One region of the Kluyvera chengduensis genome, then DNA from elsewhere that is predicted to be linked to it. Evidence: predicted binding sites of a transcription regulator. Region 1 holds the regulator's gene; each other region holds the start of a gene.
The links. Region 1 encodes PurR, which represses purine synthesis genes. Its sites were predicted from a motif close to CANGCAAACGTTTGCNTG; they were not measured.
Positions count from the first base shown of each region.

Region 1 (5,192 bases):
ATTTCAATGCCTGCTCGGCTTAGCAGCTCGCTAACGATACGATACCAGTCGTCATCCGGTACATTTACTTCTTCTATACACGATGAGCTCATAGCTTCTCCATCCCGACCTGATGATCAGAACCTTAAAACAGCGTAGACGCTTTTTATGGGTTTGTGAGAAATCTCACGAAATTCGTGAGCCTGCTATCCGACGTAGCACAGAGGAAGGGAAGAATCCCTTGCCGAAAGCCAATCCATGGTTCAACGGGAAGCTATCCTGCTCCCGCTTAATAAGTTCAATCTATATTATTTATGTGATGCGGATCCAGTATAGGACGCTAAGTTTGTTGATTCAACTAAAAATCTTAGCGCCCTAATCATTTCCTGGGATATTGATATGAATGATGTTTAGGCGTGGGAAGTCGCGTGTTCTACATCGCGCTCAGCGCGGCGCGCGGCCAGCTGAATTTTGTAACCGACGCCAGCAAGCAGCACGGTGACTAGCATGACGCTGGTGGTGGTCAACAGCGGTGTTGCAATCAGCGTAGATACCGCCAGGCTTGCAAGGAAGCACAGCCCTAATTGCAGCGTGTTCTGCAGCGCGGCGGCGCGCCCCGTTGCCTGCGGGAACGGCTTCAGAGCCTGTGCGACGACGATTGGATAAATAGCGCCGTTCGCAATGGCCATCACGCAGAATGGAATCAGCAGGGCGGTCAGTGACGCATTTTCTGCCAGACCTACGGCCCAGGTGCCCACCACGCTCAGCGCGTATATAACCAAAAGCCATGGCAGCATTTGTGCCCCACGCCATTTTTGTAGCGCGGCGCGACAGCCGTAGCCGCCAATCAGGAAGGCGATGGTTTGCGGTACATAGCTCAGGCCAATTACCGTTGGGCTGTAGCCCATCTCATGGAGAATAAACGGCGAACCGGTAAGCCAGGCGAAGAAGCTTGCCGAACAGGCGGCGTAGATAAGCACGTTGCCGCGATAGTCTTTGCTGCGTAACAGACGCATAAAGGTGAGCTTATCTTCGCTCACCGCGTGCTTTTTGTGGGCCGGTTTCAGGCGGAATGCGGGCAGCATCAGAAGCAGCGTGATAATAAACAGCGTGGCGAAAATAGCCTGCCAGTCAAAGTGTGCCAGCAGCCAGCTACCCAGCAGCGGGGCGAGCGCCGGTGATAGCCCAACCAGCGGCATGATGGTGGCAAAAATACGGTTAGTACGCTGGGCCGGATAGTAATCGGTGACCATTGCCTGCCAGGTCACCGCGGCGGCACAGACACCAACGGCCTGTACAAAGCGCAGCACTAACAGCGTGGTGCCATCGCGCACCCACAGCATACCGATGCAGCCGACCGCAAAAATGGTTAACCCCGTCAACAGAATAGGCTTACGACCATAGCGATCCGACAGCGGTCCCCACAACAGTTGTGCGACGGCGAAGCCGGCCAGAAACAGGCTGAGGCTCGCACTAACGGCGGAGGCCGGCGTTTGCAGGTCTTCCTGAATGGCGGCAAAAGCCGGGAGATACATATCGGTGGCCAGAAATCCTAATACGCTCAATCCCGCGAGCCAGACTAAAAATCCTTTCCCAGGTTGCATAAACTTCGCCCTTTTTATCATGAGTAAACGATGCCGCTGAGTGTAGAGAGTGCATAACGGCTTGTGAAACGCTAATATTTGCGTCATGGATTCAAAATATTTGAAGGCAAAAAATGTGGTCTGAATATTCTCTGGAAGTGGTTGATGCAGTCGCGCGCAACGGCAGCTTTAGCGCCGCGGCGCAGGAATTACACCGCGTGCCTTCTGCGGTGAGCTACACGGTACGCCAGCTTGAGGAGTGGCTCGCCGTGCCGCTGTTTGAACGACGTCATCGCGACGTAGAACTCACCCCAGCGGGGGCGTGGTTTTTGAAGGAAGGACGATCTGTTATCAAAAAAATGCAGATCACCCGTCAGCAGTGCCAGCAAATCGCTAACGGCTGGCGCGGACAGTTGGCAATTGCTGTCGATAATATCGTGAAGCCTCAGCGTACTCGTCAGCTCATCGTCGATTTCTATCGGCATTTCAGCGATGTGGAACTGATTGTTTACCAGGAAGTATTCAACGGCGTCTGGGATGCGCTGGCTGACGGTCGTGTGGAGCTGGCGATTGGCGCCACCCAGGCGATTCCGGTCGGCGGTCGATTCGCGTTCCGCGATATGGGGATGCTCAACTGGCACTGTGTGGTTGCCAGCACGCATCCGTTGGCCCGGATGGACGGTCCGCTTAGCGACGACGTGTTGCGCAACTGGCCGTCGCTGGTGCGGGAAGATACGTCGCGATCTCTGCCGAAGCGTACGACCTGGCTGCTTGATAACCAGAAACGTGTGGTCGTACCGGATTGGGCCTCTGCGGAAACCTGTATCTCGGCCGGGCTTTGCGCGGCAATGGTGCCTGGACATCAGGCGCAGCCGTGGCTGGAAAGCGGAGAGTGGGTAGTGTTACAGCTTGAAAACCCGTTCCCGGATGCCGCCTGTTGTCTGACGTGGCAGCAAAGCGAAGCGTCGCCGGCCTTGAACTGGCTGCTGGAGTATCTGGGGGATAGCGAGACGTTAAATGAAGAGTGGTTACGGACACCCGAGTAGGGTGTCCGTGGGTAACGCTTAGCGGCGGTAGTCGCGGAACGGACCGTCGGCTACGGAGCGACGTTCGATGAGACGCGGATGCACCTCAATCGATTGCGACGTCTCGCGCTTGCTGACGATACGATCCATCAGCATATTGAAGGCCGTTTCGCCGAGTGAATCTTTCGGCTGATGAATAGTGGTCAGTGCTGGGGTGAAGAAACGAGAGTTGCGCACGTTGTCATAACCGATCAGCGAAATATCCTGCGGTACGCGTAGCCCCATTTCATCGGCCGCACACAGGGCACCCATCGCCATAATGTCGCCGCCGCAGAAGATAGCGGTAGGGCGCGGATGCTGTGACAGGATTTGTTGCATCGCGCGATAGCCTGACTCAGGCTCAAAGTCACCCTGCACAATCCAGTTGGCTGGCACGTTAATTTGCGCTTCTTCCATGGCCTTCATAAAGCCCGCCAGACGGCCAGCGCCGGTGTTACGCTCCAGAGGACCTGGGATCACGCCAATGTCGCGGTGCCCGCGCTCAATCAAGTAACGGCCCGCGGTGTAACCCCCTTCAAAGGCGTTATCGATAACGGAGTCGGTAAAGTCCGCTTTGGCTTCACCCCAGTCCATCACGACCATCGGGATGTGACGGTACTCTTCCAGCATCGTCAGCAGCGACTCTGGGTATTCAGAGCACATGACCAGCAGGCCATCAACGCGCTTTTGCGCCATCATTGACAGGTAGGCGCGCTGCTTTTCCAGGTTGTTCCAGGCGTTGCCCAAAATTAGGGTATAGCCTTTCTCAAAGCAGTTTTTCTCAACAGCTTCGATAATTTCGGCAAAGTAGGCCGCTTCGCTGCTGGTTGCCAATAAGCCAATCGATTTGGTGTGGTTGACCTTGAGACTACGGGCAACGGCGCTTGGCGAGTAGTGCAGCTCTTTAATAGCCGCCCAGACGGCTTCACGTGTCTCTTCAGCCACAAAACGCGTCTTGTTAATTACATGTGATACGGTTGTAGTGGAAACGTTTGCGCGCTTCGCTACATCTTTAATAGTTGCCATTCCATCTCACTCCAGACCCTGGCCTGCCCCTGATAAAATCGAAAGGAAAACGTTTGCCTTCACACACCCTGACGCAATTTTATGGATTGCGATTCGCCGGGAAAACGATACAGGACGACAGGAGGGGGTCAATGGCCGGTACGCTTATAAATAAGCGTCGAATTTTGACTTATCCTGGCGCAAAGTGGAAGAGCAAAAACCAACATCCTGCTAAAACTGTGAAGATTTTTGCGCAATACTGTGCAAAAATGAGTTAGCTCAGTTTTGCTGTGGAAATAAAAAGGAGAAAAAATTGATGAGTACCGAACTTAAGCTGTCGCTCTCTACCACCGTTATTACGCTGGCGCTGATTGTCGCCGCCGCGTTGACTGCTGTTCTGCACTAATTCCTCTGCGAGGGAGCGTCCGCTCCCTCCTGTTAGATTATTACCTGATTCGCAATAATCTTTTGCTGTTTTGCACACTTCTGTTTTTCTGTGATTGATGTCATGCTTTTGCATTATGTCCTTATGCCGCGTCTGTGGTGCGGCCAATCGGAGCTTAAGCATGAAAATTAACTTCCCCTTACTGGCGTTAGCCGTCGGTGCCTTTGGCATCGGCACCACCGAGTTCTCGCCGATGGGGCTTTTGCCGGTCATCGCTAAAGGGGTGGACGTCTCCATTCCTGCGGCTGGGATGCTGATCAGCGCCTATGCGGTCGGCGTGATGGTCGGTGCGCCGTTGATGACGCTGCTGCTTTCTCATCGTGCTCGTCGTAATGCGCTGATTTTTCTGATGGCGATTTTTACCCTCGGCAACGTGCTCTCTGCCATTGCGCCGGATTACACCACGCTGCTGTTGTCGCGCATTATTACCAGCCTTAATCATGGCGCATTCTTCGGTCTGGGCTCGGTGGTGGCGGCGAGTGTCGTGCCAAAACATAAACAGGCGAGCGCAGTAGCCACCATGTTTATGGGGCTGACTATCGCGAATATTGGTGGTGTGCCTGCCGCGACGTGGCTGGGCGAAACCATCGGCTGGCGCATGTCGTTCCTGGCGACCGCCGGGCTTGGCATTATCGCGATTCTGGGTCTGTGGTTCTCGCTGCCGAAGGGCGGGGCGGGCGAAAAACCGGACGTGAAACGCGAACTGTCGGTGCTGGTGCGTCCGCAGGTACTATCAGCGCTGTTAACCACCGTGCTGGGCGCGGGCGCGATGTTTACACTCTATACCTATATTTCTCCGGTGCTGCGTACCATCACTCACGCCACTCCGGGCTTTATTACCCTGATGCTGGTGCTGATTGGCGTAGGCTTCTCTATCGGTAACTACCTTGGCGGTAAATTCGCAGACCGCTCGGTGAGCGGGACGCTGAAAGGCTTCCTCGGCTTGCTGATGGTGATTATGCTGGCCATACCTTTCCTTGCGCAAACGCAGGTAGGTGCGGCGTTCAGCATGGTGGTCTGGGGTGCGGCAACCTTCGCGGTGGTGCCACCGCTGCAAATGCGCGTGATGCGCGTGGCTCACGAAGCACCAGGCCTTTCTTCCTCGGTGAATATCGG
Region 1 is NZ_JBIQOI010000002.1:112,272-117,463, reverse strand. Features, by position in the region: gene cfa (cyclopropane fatty acyl phospholipid synthase) at 1-92, opposite strand, end outside; gene punC (purine nucleoside transporter PunC) at 390-1,583, opposite strand; gene punR (DNA-binding transcriptional activator PunR) at 1,697-2,608, shown strand; gene purR (HTH-type transcriptional repressor PurR) at 2,627-3,652, opposite strand; gene cydH (cytochrome bd-I oxidase subunit CydH) at 3,948-4,037, shown strand; gene ACH1XZ_RS06140 (MFS transporter) at 4,198-5,192, shown strand, end outside.

Region 2 (5,192 bases), on a different contig from region 1:
CAGCGCGAACCAGTGCGCCTCGGCAATCGGCGTGGTGTCCACAACGCCCATAACGAAGGAGAGCGCATAGCCCACCAGCACGCCGATAAGAATCGGGATAATGGCCAGGAAGCCGCGGAACAGCACCGAACCAAATACGGTCACACCCAGCGTCACCAGCGAGATAATGATGGTTTTGGTATCGGCAGACTGACCGTCCGGTGGCAGCAGGCCCGCCATGTTCGCCGCAACGCCCGCCAGTTCCAGACCGATAACGGCAACAATTGCGCCCATCGCCGCAGGGGGGAACATCACGTCAAGCCAGCCGGTGCCCGCTTTCTTCACGATGAAAGAGACCAGGCAGAACAGCACGCCGCACATAATAAAGCCGCCCAGCGCCACTTCGTAGCCTAACGGCAGCAGCAGCAGAACCGGGGAGATAAAAGCAAAGCTGGAGCCCAGATAGGCCGGGATTTTACCTTTACAGATGAAGAGGTACAGCAGCGTCCCGAGACCGTTGAATAGCAGAACGGTGGCCGGGTTGATGTGAAACAGGACTGGCACCAGCACGGTTGCGCCAAACATGGCGAATAAATGCTGCAAGCTAAGCGGGATGGTCTGTAACAACGGTGGTCTTTCGCTTACCCCAATTGCACGGCGCGTCATTGTGTTTTCCTCTGTGTTATTAGTCTGAGTTTTTTTATTCAAAAAAAAGCCGACTATCAAAGTCGGCTCTTTTTATTTTTTCGTTTACTTAGTACCAAAAATCTTATCGCCGGCATCGCCGAGGCCCGGAATGATGTATCCGTGCTCGTTGAGGCCCTGGTCAATCGACGCGGTGTACAGCTCGATATCCGGATGCGCTTTTTCCAGCGCCGCAATACCTTCTGGCGCAGCAACCAGCACCAGCACTTTAATGCTTGAGCAGCCCGCTTTCTTCAGCAGGTCGATGGTCGCGATAACGGAACCACCGGTTGCCAGCATCGGGTCAACGATCAGCGCCATACGCTCATCGATGTTGGAAACCAGCTTCTGGAAGTAAGGAACCGGCTCCAGCGTCTCTTCGTCACGGTACATACCGACCACGCTGATACGCGCGCTTGGTACGTTTTCCAGTACGCCGTCCATCATGCCCAGGCCCGCACGCAGGATTGGCACAACGGTAATTTTCTTACCTTTAATCTGGTCGATTTCTACCGGGCCGTTCCAGCCTTCGATGGTCACTTTCTCGGTTTCCAGACCGGCGGTAGCTTCATAAGTCAGCAGGCTGCCGACTTCGGAGGCGAGTTCACGGAAGCGTTTGGTGCTGATGTCGTTCTCGCGCATCAGGCCCAGCTTGTGTTTGACGAGTGGGTGTTTAACTTCCACAATCTTCATTCTCTTTCTCCTTTAGATGGGGCAGCCACAAAAAAAATCGCGGGATTATACCGCTTTTTTCCGATTGCGCCATACCTATGATGATTGACCAGGATCAAGCAAAGCGGCGAATGGGTCCCCAAAGAGTATAAGACAGGATAAAAATAAACCCCGACTCGCGGGGTTTTATTTTACATATTCAGCGGGTTATAGCTCGCTACCGTTGGTCGCAATCACCTTCTGATACCAGGCAAAAGATTTTTTACGGCTGCGCGCCAACGTGCCGTTACCTTCGTTGTCTTTATCGACATAGATAAAGCCGTAGCGTTTCTTCATTTCGCCGGTACCGGCGGACACCAGGTCAATACAGCCCCACGGGGTGTAGCCCATCAGATCCACGCCGTCTTCCACGACCGCTTTTTTCATTTCGGCAATATGCGCAGAAAGATAGTCGATGCGATACTGGTCGTTCACCGTGCCGTCGCTCTCCAGCACGTCAATCGCCCCGAAGCCGTTCTCCACGATAAACAGCGGCAGCTGATAATGGTCGTAGAACCAGTTCAGGGAGTAGCGCAGCCCCACCGGGTCAATCTGCCAGCCCCAGTCAGATTTCTGCACGTACGGGTTGGAGACCAGGCTGGTGGTTTCATCGTAGTCGAGCTGCGGGTTATCGTCGGTGGCCTTGGTGGCAAACGACATATAGTAGCTAAAGCCGATGTAATCGACGCAGCCTTCAGTCAGCGCCTGGCGGTCTTCGTCAGTGATATCCAGTTCAAAACCGCGACGCTCGAAGTAGTTCAGCAGATGCTGTGGATATTTGCCGCGCACGTGCACGTCGGTGAACCAGTAGCGGCGGTGCATGGCGTTCATCGCCATCATCATATCGTTTGGCGCACAGCTCAGCGGGTAGATTGGGCACATGGCAATCATGCAGCCAATTTGCAGCGCAGGGTTGATTTCATGCCCGGCTTTCACCGCTAGCGCACTCGCCACCAGCTCATAGTGCGCGGCCTGATACATCACCGGCTCACGGTCTTCCCCCGGCTGATACTTCAAGCCAGAGTTAGTGAACGGCGCAAAATCTTCGTGGAAGTTCGCCTGGTTGTTGATTTCGTTGAACGTCATCCAGTACTTCACTTTGTGCTGGTAACGGGTAAATACCACTTTGGCAAAGCGAACGAAGAATTCAATTAGCTTACGGTTGCGCCAGCCGCCGTATTCGGTAACCAGGTGATACGGCATTTCGAAGTGCGACAGGGTAATAACCGGTTCGATACCGAGCTTCAGGCATTCATCAAACAGGTCGTCATAGAACTGTAGGCCTGCTTCGTTTGGTGTCAGCTCGTCGCCATTGGGGAAAATACGCGTCCAGGCAATAGAGGTACGGAAGCACTTATAGCCCATTTCAGCGAACAGCTTTAGATCGTCTTTATAACGGTGGTAAAAGTCGATGGCTTCGTGGTTCGGATAATTTTTTCCTGGCAGTACGCCGTTGGTGATTTCGCGCGGCACACCGTGCGCCCCGGCGGTCATCACGTCCGCCACACTCACGCCTTTTCCGCCTTCCTGCCAACCGCCTTCAAGTTGGTGTGCGGCTACCGCGCCGCCCCAGAGAAACCCCGCTTTGAATCCAGACATATCTTTCCCTCGTTAAACAGTAAGTTGTCGCTGCGAATAATGCTGATTGAAATGGTAAACCGCGCCGTTCAAAAAAAAGAAACCGGTTTCATTAATATGATGTGGATTGTGCGAAAGGGATGCAAGGACAAGGGTGTACCCGGTTTCATTTTCGTGAGCAGTATCATATTTGACCGATATATAGGTGGAAACAATGGAAAATCCGGACGGCAAAAATTGGGATCAGAATAGGCTCGCAAACGTTTGCCTGGACTGATAGAATTGCGCCGATTTTTCTTGCTATCGCAAACGCGTGGAGACTTAGCAGTGACCGACAAAACCTCTCTCAGCTATAAAGATGCCGGTGTTGATATTGACGCAGGAAACGCTCTGGTTGACCGTATCAAAGGGGTGGTGAAGAAAACTCGCCGTCCAGAAGTGATGGGTGGATTAGGCGGTTTCGGCGCACTGTGCGCGCTGCCACAAAAATATCGCGAACCGGTGCTGGTTTCCGGCACTGACGGCGTTGGCACCAAATTGCGTTTAGCGATGGATTTAAAACGTCACGACACCATCGGGATCGATCTGGTAGCCATGTGCGTGAACGACCTGGTGGTTCAGGGCGCTGAGCCGCTGTTCTTCCTCGACTACTATGCGACCGGTAAGCTCGACGTTGATACCGCCGCAAGCGTTATCAGCGGCATCGCTGAAGGCTGCCTGCAGTCTGGCTGTGCGCTGGTTGGCGGCGAAACCGCTGAAATGCCGGGCATGTACCACGGCGAAGATTACGACGTGGCCGGTTTCTGCGTCGGCGTGGTTGAGAAATCAGAAATCATCGACGGTAGCAAAGTGACCGACGGTGACGTGCTGATTGCCCTCGGCTCCAGCGGCCCGCACTCTAACGGCTATTCGCTGGTGCGTAAAATTGTTGAAGTCAGCGGCTGCAACCCGGACACCACCCAACTGGAAGGCAAAACCCTGGCCGACCACCTGCTGGCGCCAACCCGTATCTACGTGAAATCGATTCTGGAACTGATTGCCAGCGTTGACGTTCACGCCATTGCGCACCTGACCGGCGGCGGCTTCTGGGAAAATATCCCGCGCGTGCTGCCAGACAACACTCAGGCCGTTATCGATGAATCCTCCTGGCAGTGGCCGGCGGTATTCAACTGGCTGCAGGATGCCGGCAACGTAAGCCAGCATGAAATGTACCGTACCTTCAACTGCGGCGTGGGCATGGTTATCGCGCTGGCGGCTGACCAGGCTGACAAAGCAATTGCGCTGATGAACGAAAAAGGTGAAAACGCGTGGAAAATCGGCTATATCAAAGCCTCTGATTCCGAACAGCGTGTGGTCATCGAATAAATGAAAAATATCGTGGTGCTGATTTCCGGCAGCGGCAGCAACTTACAGGCAATTATTGACGCCTGTGAGCAGAAAAGGATTCCTGGCACCATTCGAGCGGTATTCAGCAACAAGGCCGATGCGTTCGGCCTTGAGCGGGCGCGCGAGGCGGGCATACCCCAGCACGCACTGGCGGCAAGTCAGTTTGCCAGCCGCGAGGCCTTTGACCGCGAGCTGATGCATGAAATTGACGCCTATGCGCCCGATGTCGTGGTGCTGGCGGGCTATATGCGCATTCTGAGCGCTGAGTTCGTTCAGCACTATCAGGGCAAGCTGCTCAACATCCACCCTTCCCTGCTGCCAAAATACCCTGGGCTCAATACCCACCGCCAGGCGCTCGATAACGGCGATACAGAACACGGCACCTCGGTGCACTTTGTCACCGAAGAGCTGGACGGCGGACCGGTTATTTTGCAGGCCAAGGTACCGGTTTTTGACGGCGATGATGAAGAGGAAATCACCTCTCGCGTTCAGGCGCAGGAGCACGCTATCTATCCTCTGGTGGTGGGCTGGTTCCTTAACGGTCGCCTGAAGATGCAGGATAATCACGCCTGGCTTGATGACGTGAAGCTGCCGCCGGAAGGCCATGCCGCAGAATAAATTATGCCGCTGTAGGCCTGATAAGCGTAGCGCCATCAGGCACGCCGCGAGCACATTACCGGATGGCGGTGTAAACGTCTTATCCGGCCGACATGAATAACCAAAGAGGGCCTTTATGGCCCTCTTTTTTATGCAAATCAGGATAACTGTCATACTTAGATGACACAGTTGGACATAGCCCGGCAAAGCTAGCAATATAAACAGTGAGACGACTTTGCCGCGTCCCGTGAACAAAC
Region 2 is NZ_JBIQOI010000001.1:114,148-119,339, reverse strand. Features, by position in the region: gene uraA (uracil permease) at 1-645, opposite strand, end outside; gene upp (uracil phosphoribosyltransferase) at 730-1,356, opposite strand; gene ACH1XZ_RS00490 (6-phospho-beta-glucosidase) at 1,543-2,973, opposite strand; gene purM (phosphoribosylformylglycinamidine cyclo-ligase) at 3,280-4,317, shown strand; gene purN (phosphoribosylglycinamide formyltransferase) at 4,318-4,956, shown strand.
Region 2: the regulator PurR is predicted to act here: its motif matches at 3,206-3,223, upstream of purM (phosphoribosylformylglycinamidine cyclo-ligase).

Region 3 (5,192 bases), on a different contig from region 1:
CGCGCGCCGCCACTTTCGCCAGCGGTACGCCGGTCGCCTTAGAGACGAACGGTACGGTACGCGCCGCACGTGGGTTGACTTCAATCAGGTAGACTTCGTTGTCTTTCACCGCGAACTGCACGTTCATCAGGCCGCGTACCTGCAGTTCGAAGGCCAGCTTCTGTACCTGCTCACGCATCACGTTCTGAATTTCCTGGCTCAGCGTGTAGGCTGGCAGGGAACACGCGGAGTCACCGGAGTGAACGCCAGCCTGTTCGATGTGCTCCATGATGCCGCCAATCAGCACCATTTCGCCGTCGCAGATAGCGTCGACATCGACTTCAATCGCGTCGTCGAGGAAGCGGTCCAGCAGCACCGGCGCGTCGTTGGAAACGCTAACTGCGGTCTGGAAGTAACGCTTAAGGTCGACTTCGTCGTAGACGATTTCCATCGCGCGGCCGCCAAGTACGTAGGACGGGCGCACCACCAGCGGGTAGCCAATCTCTTTCGCCTTCTCAACCGCTTGTTCAATCGCGGTCACGGTGGCGTTCGCCGGCTGTTTCAGCTTCAGACGGTCAACCGCATGCTGGAAGCGTTCACGGTCTTCCGCACGGTCGATGGCATCCGGGCTGGTACCGATAACCGGTACGCCTGCGGCTTCCAGTTCACGCGCCAGTTTCAGCGGGGTCTGGCCGCCGTACTGCACGATAACGCCCTTCGGCTTCTCGATGCGCACGATTTCCAGCACGTCTTCCAGGGTGACCGGCTCGAAGTACAGGCGGTCGGAAGTGTCGTAGTCGGTAGAGACGGTTTCCGGGTTACAGTTGACCATGATGGTCTCGTAACCGTCTTCACGCAGCGCCAGAGAGGCGTGTACGCAGCAGTAGTCGAATTCGATACCCTGACCGATACGGTTCGGGCCGCCGCCGAGGACCATGATTTTATCGCGGTCAACGGATGGATTAGACTCGCACTCTTCTTCATAGGTGGAGTACATGTAGGCAGTGTCTGTCGCGAATTCTGCCGCGCAGGTATCCACACGCTTGTAGACCGGGTGCAGGTTGTACTGGTCACGCAGCTTGCGGATTTCCGCTTCGCGTACGCCCGCCAGTTTTGCCAGACGCGCATCGGCAAAGCCTTTGCGTTTCAGGTGGAACAGGAAGTCAGCGTCGAGGCCATTGATGCCCACTTCCGCCACTTTCTCTTCCAGACGCACCAGCTCTTCAATCTGTACCAGGAACCAGCGGTCGATGTTGGTCAGGTTGAACACGCCGTCGACGGAGAGGCCTGCGCGGAAGGCATCGGCGATGTACCAGATACGCTCAGCGCCCGCGTCTTTCAGCTCGCGGCGGATTTTGGTCAGGGCTTCAGGGTCGTCGAGGCTCACTTTCGGGTCGAAGCCGGTCGCGCCGACTTCCAGGCCGCGCAGCGCTTTCTGCAGGGATTCCTGCTGCGTGCGGCCAATCGCCATCACTTCACCAACAGATTTCATCTGCGTGGTCAGACGGTCGTTCGCGCCAACAAACTTCTCGAAGTTGAAGCGTGGAATCTTCGTCACAACGTAGTCGATGGACGGCTCGAAGGACGCCGGGGTACGGCCGCCGGTGATGTCGTTCATCAGTTCGTCGAGGGTGTAACCCACTGCCAGCTTGGCAGCCACTTTCGCAATCGGGAAGCCGGTTGCTTTGGAGGCCAGCGCCGAGGAGCGGGATACGCGTGGGTTCATTTCGATAACAATCAGGCGACCGTCTTTCGGGTTCACCGAGAACTGTACGTTAGAACCACCGGTTTCTACGCCGATTTCACGCAGTACCGCCATCGAGGCGTTACGCATGATTTGGTATTCTTTGTCGGTCAGAGTCTGCGCTGGCGCCACGGTGATGGAGTCACCGGTGTGGATGCCCATCGCATCGAAGTTTTCGATAGAGCAGACGATGATGCAGTTGTCGTTCTTATCACGCACCACTTCCATCTCGTACTCTTTCCAACCGATCAGCGATTCATCAATCAGCAGCTCGTTGGTTGGTGAGAGATCCAGACCGCGTTCGCAGATTTCTTCGAACTCTTCGCGGTTGTAGGCGATACCGCCACCGGTGCCGCCCATGGTGAAGCTTGGGCGGATGATGCATGGGAAGCCGACGTCAGCAGCAACTGCCAGCGCTTCTTCCATGGTGTGCGCGATACCGGAACGCGCGGTGTCGAGGCCGATTTTCTTCATCGCGACGTCGAAACGGCGACGGTCTTCTGCTTTATCAATCGCGTCGGCGGTGGCACCAATCATGGTCACGCCGAACTCTTCGAGCACGCCCTGACGTTCCAGTTCCAGTGCGCAGTTCAGCGCGGTCTGGCCGCCCATGGTTGGCAGAACTGCATCCGGACGCTCTTTTTCGATGATTTTGCGTACCACTTCCCAGTGAATCGGCTCGATGTAGGTCGCATCGGCCATTTCCGGGTCGGTCATGATGGTGGCCGGGTTGGAGTTCACCAGAATGACGCGGTAGCCCTCTTCACGCAGCGCTTTACACGCCTGGGCACCGGAGTAGTCAAACTCACACGCCTGACCGATAACAATCGGGCCCGCGCCCAGAATCAGGATACTTTTTATGTCTGTACGTTTTGGCATGGCTCTTATTACTCCTGATTATTTCGCGGACTGACGGTATTGCTCAATAAGCTCGATAAAGTGGTCGAACAGCGGCGCCGCATCGTGCGGGCCCGGGCTCGCCTCTGGGTGGCCCTGGAAGCTGAACGCCGGTTTATCGGTACGGTGAATCCCCTGCAGGGTACCGTCGAACAGAGATTTGTGGGTCACGCGCAGGTTGGCTGGCAGCGAGTCTTCATCAACCGCGAAGCCGTGGTTCTGTGCGGTGATCATCACCACGTTCTTGTCCATATCTTTCACCGGGTGGTTACCACCGTGGTGACCAAACTTCATCTTGATGGTCTTCGCACCGCTCGCCAGCGCCAGCAGCTGATGGCCGAGGCAGATGCCAAATACCGGAACGTCGGTCTGGAGGAATTTTTCAATCGCGTCGATGGCGTAGTCGCACGGTGCCGGGTCGCCAGGGCCGTTGGACAGGAACACGCCGTCTGGATTCATCGCCAGGACTTCTTCGGCGGAGGTTTTCGCTGGCACCACCGTCAGGCGGCAGCCACGGTCAACCAGCATGCGCAGGATGTTGCGTTTCGCGCCAAAATCGTAGGCCACGACGTGGAACGGCAGTTCTTCTTCGGACTTCGCTTCCGGCAGGTCACCCGCCAGCGTCCAGCTACCCTGCGTCCAGCTGTAGGATTCAGCCGTGGTCACTTCTTTTGCCAGGTCCATCCCATTTAAGCCTGGGAACGCTTTGGCTTTTTCTAAGGCCAGCGTAGCATCCAGGTTATCGCCTGCGATGATGCAGCCGTTCTGAGCGCCCTTCTCGCGCAGCAGTCGCGTCAGCTTACGAGTATCGATATCGGCAATCGCCACGATGTTATGGCGCTTGAGGTAAGAAGAGAGGTCTTCGGTGTTGCGGTAGTTGCTGGCAATCAGCGGCAGGTCGCGAATAACCAGACCCTGAGCGTGAACCTGAGAAGACTCTTCATCGGCGGCGTTGGTGCCGACATTACCAATATGGGGATAAGTAAGAGTGACGATTTGGCGAGAATAGGAAGGATCAGTGAGGATTTCTTGATAACCGGTCATTGAAGTATTGAAAACGACTTCCCCAACCGCCGAACCCGTTGCCCCGATGGCCCGACCGTAAAACTGGGTTCCGTCTTCCAGAACCAATAGCGCTGACTTAATCAAAACACCCTCCAGAGAATATTTACTCGCTTTATTTGCATATTAATGCATAACAATGGCACAAATCAATGCAAATCTGCTTACCGACGTATTTCTGGCAAACGGCGGCATTCTAGAGATAGCCTCGGCAAATGTCTACCTTAAAGGACAATTTTTATTATTATTTTGCGCCATTGATGTGACAGCAAGGCGATAGCCATCAAAAAGATCAACTAACTCATTGTAGAAAACGCTTGCGGAGCAGGAAGAGTGTTAAATTTCGACGAGGGGAGTAAAAAAGTAGACCAGATGGTCAAAATTTACATTTAACCAACAAATCTTAGATAGATAACATCTAAAAATAAGAGATTCATAATAAAACAACCAAAAAAACAGATAAAATAAAGGGCAATAAAATATTGCCCTGTGTAATCAATTGATTATGACTACAATAACCACATCACGATGGGTAATAAATACTTATAGTTCATTCAAATTCAACACATCACGCATATCAAAAAGACCATTTTTCTTAGCTTTTAGCCACAGTGCCGATCTTACCGCGCCGTTAGCAAAGGTCATGCGGCTGGAAGCCTTATGCGTAATCTCTACACGCTCGCCGATATCGGCAAACATTGCAGTGTGTTCACCGACAATGTCTCCGGCGCGAACGGTGGCAAAACCAATGGTGCCCGGCACGCGTTCGCCGGTATAACCTTCGCGGGAGTAGACCGCGCAGTCCTTCAGATCTTTATCCAGCGCCCCGGCGATTGCTTCGCCCATCGCCAGCGCCGTGCCCGATGGCGCATCCACTTTATGGCGGTGGTGCGCTTCAATAATTTCGATATCGGTATAATCACCCATCACTTTCGCCGCTTTCTCCAGCAGCTTGAGCATGACGTTAACGCCGACGCTAAAGTTGGCCGCGAAAACGATCGCAATCTCTTGTGAAGCTTCGCGAATAGCCTGTTTACCGGCATCATCGAAACCGGTGGTGCCAATGACCATGCCTTTACCGTGCTGACGACAAAACGCCAGATGCGCCAGCGTGCCTTCCGGACGGGTAAAATCGATGAACACGTCAAAATCATCTTTTACCGCTTCCAGGCTGCTCTGAACGGTGACGCCAGATTTTCCTGCGCCCGCCAGTTCACCGGCATCGCTGCCCAGTAAAGAAGAGCCTTCACGCTCCAGCGCAGCCCCTAATTGAACCCCTTCCATCGCCAGGGTTGCCTGGATTAACTGCCGTCCCATGCGGCCGCCAGCGCCAGCAATGGCGACGCGGATTTGTGCTTCATGCATAGCTATTCTCTTTTGTTAAAATTGCGTAAATCGTTTTCAGAGTAACCAGCCCGCTGCAGGGTCGCCAGCCGAAAACGCCCATAATTAGAATTTAATGATAAACAGAGAGGAATATCAGTAAAAGACATGATTCATCCCGTAGGAT
Region 3 is NZ_JBIQOI010000006.1:126,694-131,885, reverse strand. Features, by position in the region: gene carB (carbamoyl-phosphate synthase large subunit) at 1-2,602, opposite strand, end outside; gene carA (glutamine-hydrolyzing carbamoyl-phosphate synthase small subunit) at 2,621-3,769, opposite strand; gene dapB (4-hydroxy-tetrahydrodipicolinate reductase) at 4,226-5,047, opposite strand.
Region 3: the regulator PurR is predicted to act here: its motif matches at 3,861-3,878, upstream of carA (glutamine-hydrolyzing carbamoyl-phosphate synthase small subunit).

Region 4 (5,192 bases), on a different contig from region 1:
GTAAGCCAGTGACATGGCACCAATAATAGAAATAACCCAGCCCCAAATAGCAATACCACCGATGCTGGCGAGGTTCGCGGGTAATAATGCAATACCGCTCCCCATCATATTCCCGGCAACAACGCCGGTACAGGCAAATAGCCCGATCTTCTTGGCAGAACTCATGTTCGTTTCTCCTGAACAGTATTTTTAGGACCGGATCGCAGAATGAGTAATACCAAGTGATCCGACCAACTGACGGCAATTATTACTGAGCAGGCTAAGAGAAGTCCTAAAGTAAAAGTGAAATTAAAACAAACATGAAAAAGATGAGGTCTTTACCTTTTTTGATTAACACATCAGGATAAAAACTTTATATCAGGAAAAGGTAAATGGCTTCTAATTACAAGTGGTTAGGTGGTGGTATTCCATAAGGTGAAATGTTGTCGCAGGGTAACAAATAACACCTTGCGACAACATCAATATTACATTAGGAGTGCGATTATTTAACCGTGATAATGGAATTGTTAGGCTGGCGATGACTCTTTAGCTAAAAAAGACTGTAAGTACGGAACTATTTTCTCAATGGATGTCTGGAATACACCATTTTGGATCCAGTACAGCGTGTTCTCGCCCGGTCGTAAATTAAAAGCTGTAATATAGGCATCAGCCGCCAGACGACTCTCGCCTTTCATTTCATAAACTTTACCCAGCAGTACGTAGTTAAGCCATGACATCTCAATTTCAATGCTTTTATTCACGGAATCAAAAGCGTTGTCGATGTTGCCTTTGCTTAAATAATCTATGGCTTTAATTCGATACAGTATGGAGCTGCCTTGAATCTCCGGCATTTGTTCTACCCGCGCTAATTCTTCATTTAGGGCGGCCAATTGCTGAGTATCAAAAGGTTGTTGTGATTGGCGTAAGATATCCACCATTGCCTTTTGTGCATAGGCGTAAGCGAAGCCGGGTGAGGATTTCGTGATGTTCTCAAGCAGCGTGCTGGCCTTGTTTAACGATGGTGCATCACCCACAGAAACCAGCTGCAGCGCCTGGTAAAACTGTGCCAGCGCCTGAGTTTCCGGCAGCTTCAGTCGGGTCAGTTGCTTCTGCATCTCTTCTGGCCACGGCTGCGCCAGCGCGCTGGAGAGGCTATCGAACAGATCGCCCTGGATGGAGACCAGGTTGCTATCGGTGACAAAATAGCGCTTATCAAGCATGGTTGAGCCATCAGCGTTGTCGATAAGCAGTACCGACATAAAGCACTGCTGGGCGCGGTAGTGGCGTTGATTCACAAAGCTGATAGTCAGCGTCTTCCCGGAACTGCTCGGTTCATTCACGTTGTAGTTGGTTTTGTCGTGAACCATAAAGGTGGAATAGGTGTTCAGCGAGGTGGTAATCAGCGTGCCGAGGCCGATGGCATAAGACTGCTGCGAGGCCCAGTTATTACAGGATGAGCCCGGCTCAAAGCGGACATCAACATCGCGTGGGTTAAGCAGCAGATGGGTGCGCGTGACCTGCGGATGCGGGCGCACCACGCTCAACAGGACCATGGCAATCAGCACGCCAAGCGATAGTGTAAAGGCACACTGGGTCCAGAAGTTGGCAAACCAGCGGCGTGGTTTCTGCTCGAAAACGGCGGCGGACGCAGGGCTTTGTGCGGGTGCGACAGGGGCGCTAGCAGCGGTAGTTACGGGCTGTGACTCAGTAGCTTCACCTTGTATTTCAGACTCGCTAAGCCAGGTCACGGGGGCCGTAAGCTGGTAGCCACGTTTCGGCACGGTAATAATGTATTCAGCGTGGTTATCGCCACCGTCTCGCAGCGATTTACGCAGTTCAGAAATACTCTGAGTGACCACATGGCTGGTCACAATATTCCGCATCCAGATATTATCAATCAGCTCGTCGCGGCTGAGCACTTCTCCAGGATGACGGGCAAAATACATCAGTAGATCGATTAATCGAGGTTCCAGAGTGAGCTGGCGTCCAGGACGGCTAATTTGATTCACTGAAGGCGTGACAAGCCATTCCCCAACGCGCACAAAGGGTTGTTGCATAAAAATGAGTCACCAAAGGAAATGAAATAGATAAGTGAGCAATCATAACACAGCTCACTACTCTATTTTTTGACCGGGAAGAGCGAAGAAAGAGGGGAAGGCGGGGAGTTTCCTACCCGCCTGGAAAGAAAAGATTACAGAACTTTATGCGGGCCAAAGCATTCGTAATGGATGCTGTCGGCGTTGACGCCAAGCTCAACGAGCTGTTTTGCCGCGTGCTGCATAAAGGCAACCGGGCCGCACAGGTAGAATTGCATCTGCGGGTCTTGCAGCTTATCGGCAAGCGTTGAAAGCGCCATCAGGCCTTCGCTGTCGAATGCGCCGGACTGGCGGTCCGCGTCGGTCGGGGTGCGATACCACAGGTGTGACGTGAAGTTCGGCAGCGCGCTGCCCAGCGTTTTCACTTCATCGGCAAAGGCGTGAACGTCGCCGTTTTCGGCTGCATGGAACCAGTTAACCTGTGCCGGGTGGCGGTTTTTCGACAGCGTATCCAGCATCGCCAGCATTGGGGTTTGCCCCACGCCGCCGGAAATCAGCGTGACCGGTGTTTGCGGCGTGACGTTCAGGAAGAAGTCGCCCGCAGGTGCAGCCAGATAGACCACATCACCTTCTTTAGCCGCATTATGCAGCCAGTTTGATACCTGGCCGCCGTTTTCACGTTTCACGGCAATGCGATAGCCTTTGCCGTCCGGCTTGCGGGTCAGCGAGTACTGACGAATTTCCTGATACTCGAAATCTTCCGGCTTCAACCATACCGCCAGATATTGACCTGGCTGATAATCCGCCACCGGCTGACCGTCTACCGGTTCCATCTCGAAGCTGGTAATCAGGTCACTGCGCGGGGTTTTTTTCACGATGCGGAAGGCGCGGGTGCCTTCCCAACCGCCGGTTTTGCTGGCGTTATCCTGATAAATCTCGGCTTCGCGGTTGATAAACACGCCCGCCAGCACGCCGTAGGCTTTGCCCCAGGCGTCCAGCACTTCCTGGCCTGGGCTAAACATCTCATCCAGCGTCGCCAGCAGGTGCGCACCGACGATGTTGTACTGCTCTGGCTTAATCTGGAAGCTGGTGTGCTTCTGGGCAATCTTCTCTACCGCTGGCAGCAGCGCAGGCAGATTTTCAATATTGCTGGCGTAGGCGGCAATGGCGTTAAACAGCGCCTCACGCTGGTCGCCGTTACGCTGATTGCTCATATTGAAAATCTCTTTCAGCTCCGGATTGTGGGTGAACATCCGATCATAAAAGTGGGCGGTGAGCTTCGGGCCGGTTTCAACGAGCAGGGGAATAGTGGCTTTTACGGTGGCGATGGTTTGAGCGTCTAGCATGGCAGGTCTTCCTTTCAATGTTATCTAATGTTGCATGTTAAATGCATCTTATAAAAATACCCCTGCTTTGTAAATGGTTCTTTGAAAGAATGCACCATTGCGGTTACAACTTGAATTATTCACATCACAATCCTGAAAAGAAATCCGTTTCCCCTCCGTAGGCCTTTATTCCTCAATCCCTTGTGTGGCGCGGAGGTAAACGTTTGCGTAATTTCGTTTGTCAAGACCTGTTATCGCAGAACTAATCAGTTATACTGTTGGCCGTTGTCCAATTGGACTGCCTTTTCAGGCCAAAATTTAATTGTTAGCTGAGTCAGGAGATGCGGATGTTAAAGCGTGAAATGAACATTGCCGATTATGATGCCGAACTGTGGCAGGCTATGGAGCAGGAAAAAGTACGTCAGGAAGAGCACATCGAACTGATCGCCTCCGAAAACTACACCAGCCCGCGCGTTATGCAGGCGCAGGGTTCTCAGCTGACCAACAAATACGCTGAAGGTTACCCAGGCAAACGCTACTACGGCGGTTGCGAATACGTTGATATCGTTGAACAGCTGGCGATTGACCGCGCGAAAGAACTGTTTGGCGCAGACTACGCTAACGTGCAGCCGCACTCCGGCTCTCAGGCTAACTTCGCGGTCTACACCGCGCTGCTGCAGCCGGGCGATACTGTACTGGGTATGAACCTGGCACAGGGCGGCCACCTGACTCACGGCTCCCCGGTTAACTTCTCCGGTAAACTGTATAACATCATCCCTTACGGTATTGATGAGTCCGGTAAAATTGACTACGACGAGATGGCTAAGCTGGCTCAGACCCACAAACCGAAAATGATCATCGGTGGCTTCTCCGCATACTCCGGCGTTGTAGACTGGGCAAAAATGCGTGAAATCGCAGACAGCATCGGTGCTTACCTGTTCGTCGACATGGCGCACGTCGCCGGTCTGATTGCCGCAGGCGTTTACCCGAACCCGGTTCCACATGCTCACGTTGTGACCACGACTACCCACAAAACCCTGGCCGGTCCACGCGGTGGCCTGATCCTGGCGAAAGACGGTAGCGAAGAGCTGTACAAAAAACTGAACTCCGCCGTGTTCCCAAGCGCGCAGGGTGGCCCACTGATGCACGTTATTGCGGGTAAAGCGGTTGCGCTGAAAGAAGCGATGGAGCCAGAGTTCAAAGTTTACCAGCAGCAAGTTGCTAAAAACGCCAAAGCAATGGTGGAAGTATTCCTGAACCGTGGCTACAAAGTGGTTTCTGGCGGTACTGAGAACCACCTGTTCCTGCTGGATCTGGTGGATAAAAACCTAACCGGTAAAGAAGCGGATGCTGCACTGGGCCGCGCTAACATCACCGTTAACAAAAACAGCGTACCGAACGATCCTAAGAGCCCGTTCGTGACCTCCGGTATTCGTATCGGTTCCCCAGCGGTAACTCGCCGCGGCTTCAAAGAAGCTGAAGTGAAAGAGCTGGCTGGCTGGATGTGTGATGTGCTGGACAACATCAACGATGAATCCGTCATCGAAAGCGTCAAAGCGAAAGTGCTGGATATCTGCGCTCGCTTCCCGGTTTACGCGTAATCGCTAACCGTAAGATGCAAAAAAGGCCGCGTATGCGGCCTTTTTTTATGCCTGATGGCGGCTGCGCCTTATCAGGCCTATAAGCGTGGTAGGCCCGATAAGCGTAGCGCCATCGGGCAATTTTCAGCGCCTATCCAACGAAATTTTCCCCGGCCCAACAATCGCCAGCAGCAAGAACGCCCCTGAAATACTGATGTTCTTGTAGAAGTTAATCATGTTTGGCACCACCGCATCACCGGTCATGTTCCAGA
Region 4 is NZ_JBIQOI010000001.1:45,662-50,853, forward strand. Features, by position in the region: gene cadB (cadaverine/lysine antiporter) at 1-165, opposite strand, end outside; gene cadC (lysine decarboxylation/transport transcriptional activator CadC) at 507-2,036, opposite strand; gene hmpA (NO-inducible flavohemoprotein) at 2,171-3,361, opposite strand; gene glyA (serine hydroxymethyltransferase) at 3,688-4,941, shown strand; gene ACH1XZ_RS00225 (DoxX family protein) at 5,065-5,192, opposite strand, start outside.
Region 4: the regulator PurR is predicted to act here: its motif matches at 3,554-3,571, upstream of glyA (serine hydroxymethyltransferase).